One region of the Streptomyces siamensis genome, then DNA from elsewhere that is predicted to be linked to it. Evidence: riboswitches for the same ligand, from Rfam matches in the RefSeq annotation. Region 1 holds a riboswitch; the other holds the start of a gene.
What was found. Region 1 has a riboswitch for thiamine pyrophosphate ahead of ABEB03_RS42210 (purine-cytosine permease family protein). Riboswitches for the same ligand answer to the same signal wherever they lie in the genome.
Positions count from the first base shown of each region.

Region 2: it holds a riboswitch for thiamine pyrophosphate, as region 1 does, so the genes downstream of both, thiO (glycine oxidase ThiO) here and ABEB03_RS42210 (purine-cytosine permease family protein) in region 1, are expected to answer to the same signal.

Region 1 covers NZ_BAABKB010000047.1:31,292-35,696, reverse strand. The annotation lists gene gndA (NADP-dependent phosphogluconate dehydrogenase) at 1-133, opposite strand, end outside; gene thiD (bifunctional hydroxymethylpyrimidine kinase/phosphomethylpyrimidine kinase) at 235-1,065, opposite strand; gene ABEB03_RS42210 (purine-cytosine permease family protein) at 1,114-2,529, opposite strand; TPP riboswitch at 2,520-2,614, opposite strand; gene ABEB03_RS42205 (alpha/beta fold hydrolase) at 2,780-3,634, shown strand; gene ABEB03_RS42200 (alpha/beta fold hydrolase) at 3,631-4,405, shown strand, end outside.
Region 2 covers NZ_BAABKB010000002.1:1,245,132-1,249,536, reverse strand. The annotation lists gene ABEB03_RS08270 (Rv2175c family DNA-binding protein) at 1-222, opposite strand, end outside; gene ABEB03_RS08265 (NAD(P)/FAD-dependent oxidoreductase) at 481-1,707, opposite strand; gene ABEB03_RS08260 (hypothetical protein) at 1,736-2,140, opposite strand; TPP riboswitch at 2,193-2,305, shown strand; gene thiO (glycine oxidase ThiO) at 2,303-3,463, shown strand; gene thiS (sulfur carrier protein ThiS) at 3,460-3,660, shown strand; gene ABEB03_RS08245 (thiazole synthase) at 3,664-4,405, shown strand, end outside.

The sequences.
Region 1 (4,405 bases):
CGACCAGCGCCTTGGTCCGGGCGGGGGTGCGGTTGTGGACGGCGACGGTGTACCCGTGCCGGGCGAAGTTCCGGGCCAGATTGCGGCCCATCACCGCGAGCCCTGTGACACCGATCTGCGCGGTCGCCTTCATGGTGTGCTCCTTGGATCCGGATCTGCGTCCCCGCGTACCTGACGGGCGAGCAGTCGACTGTCGCTCTCCTGGTCAAGTACGGACGGCGGGGGCCGCGGCGTTCAGCCTGAAGGCGTTGTCCGCGCGGTGAGTTCCTGGGGCCGCTCCCGCAGCCGCCATCCGTGGTCGACGGGGCCGATGCCGGCACCGAGCGCGAAGCCCGCCGCGATGGCCGACGTGACGTACTCCTTGGCCTGGCGCACCGCGTCGGGCACCGAACGGCCCTCGGCCAGCCCCACCGCGATCGCCGAGGCGAGGGTGCACCCCGTGCCGTGGGTGTGCCGGTTGTCGTGCCGCGGCGCGCGCAGCCAGTGCTCCTGGGTCCCGTCGGTGAGCAGATCGACGGCCTGTCCCGGAAGATGACCGCCCTTCACCAGGGCCCAGCGGGGGCCGAAGTCCAGCAGCCGCCCGGCCGCCCGGCGCATGCCCGTCTCGTCTTCCACGGTCACGCCCGTGAGCTCGGCGACCTCGTCGAGATTGGGCGTCACCACCGTCGCCAGCGGCAGCAGCCGGCCGCGGACCGCGTCCAGCGCGTCGTCGGCCAGCAGCCGGTCCCCGTGCTTGGAGACGCTCACCGGATCGACGACGACGGGAGCGGGCACGTCCGCCAGCAGTTCGGCCACCGCCGTGACCAGACCGGGCGACGCCAGCATCCCCGTCTTCACGGCCTGTACGCCGATGTCGTCGACGACGCTGCGGTACTGGGCGCGCACCGCCTCCACGGGCAGTTCCCAAGCACCCTGCACACCCACCGAGTTCTGTGCCGTGACCGCGGTGATCACGCTCATGCCGTGCGCGCCGAGCGCCAGCATCGTCTTCAGGTCGGCCTGGATTCCGGCGCCACCGCCGGAGTCGGAACCGGCGATCGTCAGGACCAGGGGTGGCCGGGGCATGGGGGTGCTCCTCTCAGCGGTGCAGCGTGCGGACGGCGTGCAGGGCCGTCAGCGGACGGGAACGGCGGTGCGGACGCGCGACCGCAGCGGGGCGTACACGGCGAGCGCGACGAGGAACGCCACGTAGTAGGAGAGGTCGGCGCCGTGCAGGGCTTCGGCGACCGGACCCACGTACAGTCCGGTGTCCATGAACGGGACGGCCGCGGCGAACGCGGCGACGAACGCCAGCAGCGCGGGCCAGGCCGGCTGCGGCAGCGACACCTCGGCGGTGACGTCGAACGCCGCACCACCGCGGGCGCGGGCCCGTGCGACCCAGTCCACGACGACGATCGCGACGAACCCGGGGATCCAGTAGCCGACGAACAGCAGCACGTTCTGGAAACGCGTGGTGGTGTCGGCCGCGTGCATCCACAGCACCAGCGGGAAGCCGAGCACGGCGGCGAGCGCGGCGGCCACCGGGCGGGGCACACGCACCCCCACGGTCTGCAGCGCCAGCGAGCCGCTGTAGTCGTTCATCGCGTTGCTGCACACCGCCGCCAGCGCCACCGCCAGCAGTCCGAACGCGCCGGCGGCCCCGCCGCCCAGCAACTCGTCGACGCCCGCGGCCGTCTGGTCCGTGAGCACGGACGCGCCCCACAGTCCGAGGACCTGCACGGCCACGAACGACACCACGAGACCCAGCAACGTGCACCAGAACATGCGCGGACGGGAGGTGCCCCGCGGCAGATACCGGCTGAAGTCCGTCGCGTACGGCGCCCAGGACAGGGCGAGGCTCAGCGCGATGGTGCTGGTCAGCACGAACGCGCCCGCACGGTCGGCACCCACCGCCGCACCCGTCGAGGCGGGGTGGACACCGTCCAGCATCCGCCAGGCGATGACCGCGAACGAGACGGCGAGCACGAAGGTCATGACGATCTGGAGGCGGTGGATCGCCTCGTACCCCAGGACGCCCAGGGCGCCCTGCGCGGCCATCATGACCAGTACGCCGACCCAGAACGGCCACCCGCACAGCCGGGCCAGCGCGTCCCCGCCGAACAGCCCGATCAGCGCGTCCCAGGCCACCGACGACACCCACTGCAGGATGCCGGGCAGCGCCACGGCACGGCCGAAGGCCAGCCGCGCCAGAGGGAGTTGACCGGTGCCGGTGAGGCCGCCCCAGGTGCTCAGATACGCGGTGGGCAGGGCGCCCAGCACGGTGCCCAGGACGACCGCGGCGAGCGCCGTGCCGAAGTCCAGGCCGAGCGCGACGCCGATGGTCCCGGTGAACACACCCGTCATGGTCAGATTGGGGGCGAACCACACCGTGAACAGCCGTCCCGCCCCGCCGTACCGGTTCCCCTCGGGGACGGGCTCGATTCCGTGTCCCTCGACCCTCAGGTCACCGGGAGCGCTCGGCATCCTGCCGTCGAAGACGGCGGGCCGGCCGTCGGCGGGCAGCCCGCCGGAAACATGCGCCAATGGCATGAAGACATCCCTCCGCCAGTACGAACTGGTTCAGGTTCGACGGGTGTGATCTCAGCCCTCGATCGGGGCACCCCGTGTCCGGTACGACGCACACCCTAACGGACGCCGCGCCCGGCGGGTGAGCCCAGGTGTTAGCCCGTATGTCCGACGCGGGGGCGACGCCGCACACGTCCCGGCGGACACTGGGGGCAACCGTATGGCGGGCCGGCCCGCAGCCCTGTCATCCCCGGACGCGCTGAGGAGTCACGGCATGCCGCTTCTTCACTCGGGCGACCTGGGCATCCACTACCAGGTCGTCGGGGAGGGCGACCCGCTCGTCCTGGTCCACGGCTCCTGGAACGACCACATGTCGTGGCGGCCGGCCATCGACGCCGACGCCCGCGCGTCGTTCCGGGTGATCACCTACGACCGGCGGGGCCACGGCCGCAGTGAGGCGGCACCGGGTCAGGGCACCCGGCGCGAGGACGAGGACGACCTCGCGGCCGTGATCGAGCAGGTGGCGGGGGCGTCCGCGCACGTGGCGGGCAACTCCTTCGGGGCCTCGATCACGCTGGGCCTGGCCACACGCAGCCCCGGACTGTTCCGGAGCGTCACCGCCCACGAACCCCCGCTCTTCGCGATCGTCGCCGACGACCAGGACGCCATGGCGGAACTCCGCCCGACCCAGGCCACGATCGACGCCACCCTCGACCATCTGCGCAACGGCGAGTACGAGCAGGCCGCTTGGCTGTTCGTGGAGGAGGTCGCCCTCGGGCCGGGCATGTGGGACCGGCTGCCGGCCGAGGTGCGCGAGACGTTCGTGCACAACGCGCCCACCTGGTTGGACGAACAGTCCGACCCCGGCTGGGCGACCCTGGATCTCGACGGCCTCGCCCGCTGCTCCGTACCGCTGCTGCTGAGCCGGGGTTCCGAGAGCCCGCCCTGGACGGCGAGGGTCCTCGACCGGCTGGCGGCGGCCGTGCCACAGGCGCGGTACCAGGTCCTCGAAGGGGCTGGGCACATCCCCCACATCACCCACCCGGAGCAGTACGTCGACGCGCTCACCCGCTTCATCTCCCGGCTGCCGGCCCCGGGCGGACGGGCCGAAGGAGGCAGCACGCCGTGACCGTGATCTCCCTGAAGTCCGCGCAGCTGCGCGACGGACCCACCCTCCCGTACGCCGAGGCCGGGTACCCCGGGGGCACACCGCTCGTCCTCGTCCACGGGCTGGCCGACTCCTGGTGGTCCTTCGAGCCCCTGCTGCGGCGTCTGCCGGCGGCCCTGCACGGATACGCGCCCACCCTGCGCGGCCACGGCGACGCCGACCGCCCTGCCACCGGGTACGCGCCCGAGGACTTCGCCGCCGACCTCGTGGCCTTCCTCGACGCCGCGGACATCCCGCGCGCCGTCCTCGTCGGCGCCGCCGCCGGCGGCGTGCCGGCCCGGATCGTCGCGGGCAGCCACCCCGACCGGATCGCCGGGCTGGTGCTGCTCGGTGTGCCGGCGACGCTCGCGGACAAACCGGCGGTCGACGCGATGCGGGAGAGCGTGCAGGGGCTGTCGGATCCCGTGCCACGCGATGTCGTCGAGGCCTTCATGGCCGCCGCCGTGGGGGACCGCCCGGTCGCCCGTGGCCTCGTCGAGACCATGGTCGAGGAGAACCTCAAAGTTCCCGCGCACGTCTGGCAGGAGACCCTGGACGGTCTGCTGCAGGCCGATCTCCGCGCCACCCTCGCGGGCATCCTGGTGCCCACTCTCGTGATCTGGGGAGAGCAGGACGGCATCCTGCCCCGCGAGGACCAGCAGACGATCCTCGACGCCATCCACGGATCACGCCTGCTCGCCTACGAGGGGACGGGTCATGCCGTCCACTGGGAACAGCCCGAGCGGGTGGTCG
Region 2 (4,405 bases), on a different contig from region 1:
CAGCGTCAGGGTGCCGGACAGGCCCTTGACCACTTTGTCCCCGTCGATGAAGGCGGCGGGGACGTGCAGCGCGCGGTTCTCACCACGGCGTACGGCGATCAGCTGGCCCTCCTTGACCAGCTGCCGCACGCGGGTCACCTCGACGCCGAGCTGTTCGGCGATGTCGGGGAGGGTGAGCCAGGCGGGGACGAGAGCATCGATCTTTGCGTCAATCTCGGTCACGGGACAAGCCTGCCATCCCGGACTGACAGTCGGTACCCGGGCACCGTCCGGGCGCGCGCCGCGTCCGGCTCCGCGCACGCCGTTCGGCCCCGGGCTCGCGCGCCCGCGGCACCCCTGGTGACCCGCCGCGCGCCGGGTGTCGCTCTGCGTCCGGACTCTCCGCCACAAGGCCCGGGCTCGGCCGCCGTGCGCCCGGTGTCTTCGCCCGAGTACCTCCGCCCCGGTGCCTCCGCCGGCCCCCGGTGCGGTGCCGCCCGGTCAGGCGGTCGCCGACTTCAGGGGCCTCGCCGGATCCGCCAGAAGCTCCGGACTCATCTCGGCGCCCGCCTCGATCAGCCTGCGGCCCTGGGCGAGATCCCTCGGGCGGCCCACCGCCAGGAGGGCCACGAGGCGGGTGTCGCGGAGCCAGCAGACCGTCCACGCGGCGCCGGACGGGTCGCCGCGCCAGACGGTCGTGTCGTCGGGGGCGTGGTGCCCGACGTACTGGACGAAGCGGCCGAACTGCTCGGACCAGAAGTACGGGACCGGGTCGTAGGCGGCGGGGGCCTCGCCGATGATGTTCGCGGCGACCGTGCGCGGGCCCTGCAGGGCGTTGTCCCAGTGGTGGACCAGGAGGCGGTCCTCGTACCGGCCCGACGGGAAGGAGGCGCAGTCTCCGACCGCGTAGACGTCCGGCAGGGAGGTGCGCAGGTGGTCGTCGGCCATGATCTCGCGATGGGCGCCCAGCTCGATGCCGGAGCCGGCCAGCCACGCGGTGGCCGGGCGGGCGCCGACACCGACGACCACGGCGCCCGCGGGCACCCGGGAGCCGTCGTCCAGCACCACGGCACCGGGCTCGACACGCTCCACGCGCGCGTGGGTGCGCAGCTCGGCCCCGCTGTCCGCGTACCAGGCGGCCATCGGCGCGGCCACCTCGGCGGGCAGCGCCCCGGCGAGGGGGCGGTCGGCGGCCTCCACGACCGTGACCCTGCAGCCGGCCTCGCGCGCCGCCGTGGCGAACTCGGCGCCGATCCAGCCGGCCCCGACGACCACGATGTCGTGCTGCCGGGCGAGGACGGGACGCAGCCGCTCCGCGTCGTCGAGGGTGCGCAGCAGGTGGACGCCGGGAACCCCTTCGGCGCCGGGCAGCCGGATCGGTTCCGCGCCGGTCGCGACGACCAGGACGTCGTAGCGGACCGGCCCCGCCTCGGTGTCCAGCTCGTGGTCGGCCGGGCGGACGCCGAGCGCCTCGCAGCCGAGCCGGAGCTCGATGTCCAGCGCCTCGAAGTCGACGTCGAAGGCCGAACCCTCGGACTTGCCGAGCAGCACGGCCTTGGACAGCGGCGGCCGGTCGTACGGCTGGTGGGGTTCCGCGCCGATGAGGGTGATGGTGCCGGTGAAGCCCTGTTCGCGCAGGGCGACCGCGGTCTGGACACCGGCCATGCCCGCGCCCACGACGACGACCCGCCGCTTCGTACGCTCCTGCGCCTGCGTCTGCTCGCTCACTTGATCACCATAGACACCTGACAATCCGTCAGTCAGCGGACGTGCTCAGTGAGCTGTTCCACACCTGCTCGTCCGCCGCCGGCGAATGCTCCACCCGGGCGACCTCCTCCACCGTGCTCGTCCCGCTGCCCGCCTGCGACTCCCACTCCCAGGTCTCCTCCAGGCGCAGCCGCCCGTCGGACAGCTCCACCACGCGCGAGACGCAGTGGCCCGACGAGGTGCGGCCGGCACGTCCCAGCTGCACGTACCGGAAGTCGAGACGGTCACCCTCACGGGTACCCACGAGGTGGCCGCGTACCACATCGCCGCCCGCGTACTCGGCCCAGATCTCCCCGTTCCTCTCGTGGTAGACGAACCGGGTGCGGGTGCCCACCTGCCCCGGCTCCTGGTCGGCGACAGGGGCGAGGACGACACCGTCGAGCGATCGGGCCATGGGCGGAGGCTCCCTTACTGAGACATGGGACGGCGGGCTAGGGTGGCCAACGTAAAGCACTCGCGGGAGCCCGGACGCACCGGGCTGAGAGGGAGGCTGGGCGGCCTCCGACCGTACGAACCTGATCCGGGTCATGCCGGCGAAGGGAGGGGCTGGACGCCCATGTCGTCACGAACGCCCGACGTCCTCGTCATCGGGGGCGGGATCATCGGCCTGGTCACGGCCTGGCGGGCCGCGCAACGCGGGCTGGCCACCGCGATCGTGGACCCCGAGCCCGGCGGCGGGGCCGCCCAGGTCGCGGCCGGCATGCTCGCCGCCGTCACCGAACTGCACTACGGCGAGCAGACCCTGCTGGGCCTGAACCTGGCCTCGGCGCGCCGTTATCCGGACTTCGCCGCCGAACTCACCGAGGCGACCGGCCAGGACGTGGGGTACCGCCGGTGCGGCACGCTGGCCGTCGCCCTGGACGCCGACGACCGCGCCCATCTGCGTGAACTGCACGCCCTGCAACGCCGGTCGGGGCTGGAGTCGGAGTGGCTGAGCGGCCGTGAGTGCCGCCGTCTGGAGCCGATGCTCGCGCCCGGCGTGCGCGGCGGCCTGCGGGTCGACGGCGACCACCAGATCGACCCCCGTCGGCTCGCCGGCGCCCTGGTCGCGGCCAGTGAGCGGGCCGGCGTGGTGTTCCACCGCACGTGGGCGGAGCGCCTGCGGGTCGAGGGCGGCAGGGCCGTGGGAGCCGTGACCACCGACGGCACCGAACTGTCCGCGGGCCAGGTGGTGCTCGCCGCGGGGAGCCTGAGCGGGCGTCTGGCGGGCGTACCCGACGAGGTGCTGCCGCCCGTGCGCCCCGTGAAGGGGCAGGTGTTGCGGCTGACGGTGCCGAAGCGGTACGCGCCGTTCCTGAGCCGCACGGTCCGGGCGGTCGTCCGGGGCAGCCAGGTCTATCTGGTGCCCAGGGAGAGCGGCGAGCTCGTCGTGGGCGCGACCAGCGAGGAGCTGGGCTGGGACACCACGGTGACCGCGGGCGGTGTGTACGAGCTGCTGCGTGACGCTCACGAGCTGGTGCCCGGTATCACCGAGCTGCCGCTCACCGAGACGCGCGCCGGGCTGCGCCCCGGCTCGCCGGACAACGCGCCGCTGATCGGCCCGACCGGCCTGGACGGCCTCCTGCTGGCCACCGGCCACTACCGCAACGGCGTGCTGCTCACCCCGGTCACCGGTGACGCCATGGCGCACGTCCTGACCACGGGCGAACTTCCCGACGAGGCCCGCCCCTTCACCCCGCGGCGCTTCGCCGCCGCCCTCACGGAGCAGCCCGCATGAACATCTTCGTCAACGGCGAGCGGCGGCACATCGCCGCGGGGACCGCTCTCGACGCGCTCGTCGCCACGCTCACCGCCGCCCCCTCCGGCGTGGCGGCCGCGCTCAACGAGACGGTCGTCCCGCGCACGCAGTGGCCGGTCACGCCGCTGGCCGAGGGAGACCGCGTCGAAGTCCTCACCGCCGTCCAGGGAGGCTGACCCATGGCCGACGATCCCCTGGTCCTCGGTGGTACGTCCTTCTCGTCCCGGCTGATCATGGGGACGGGCGGGGCGCCCAGCCTCGACGTCCTGGAACGCTCGCTCGTGGCGTCCGGAACGGAGCTGACGACGGTCGCGATGCGGCGTGTGGACGCGTCCGTGCACGGCTCCGTCCTGTCCGTGCTCGACCGCCTCGGCATTCGCGTGCTGCCGAACACGGCGGGCTGCTTCACCGCGGGCGAGGCCGTGCTGACCGCCCGCCTCGCGCGCGAGGCGCTCGGCACCGACCTGGTCAAGCTGGAGGTCATCGCCGACGAGCGCACGCTGCTGCCCGACCCGATCGAGCTGCTGGACGCCGCCGAGACCCTGGTCGACGACGGATTCACCGTGCTCCCGTACACGAACGACGATCCCGTGCTCGCGCGGAAGCTGGAGGACGTCGGCTGCGCCGCGATCATGCCGCTCGGCTCGCCGATCGGCTCCGGGCTCGGCATCCGCAACCCGCACAACTTCCAGTTGATCACCGAGCACGCGCGCGTGCCGGTCATCCTGGACGCGGGCGCCGGGACCGCATCCGACGCGGCGCTCGCCATGGAGCTGGGGTGCGCGGGTGTGATGCTCGCCTCGGCCGTGACGCGGGCGCAGGAGCCGGTACTGATGGCGGAGGGGATGCGGCACGCGGTGGAGGCGGGACGCCTCGCCTTCCGTGCCGGCCGCATCCCGCGCCGTCACTTCGCCGAGGCGT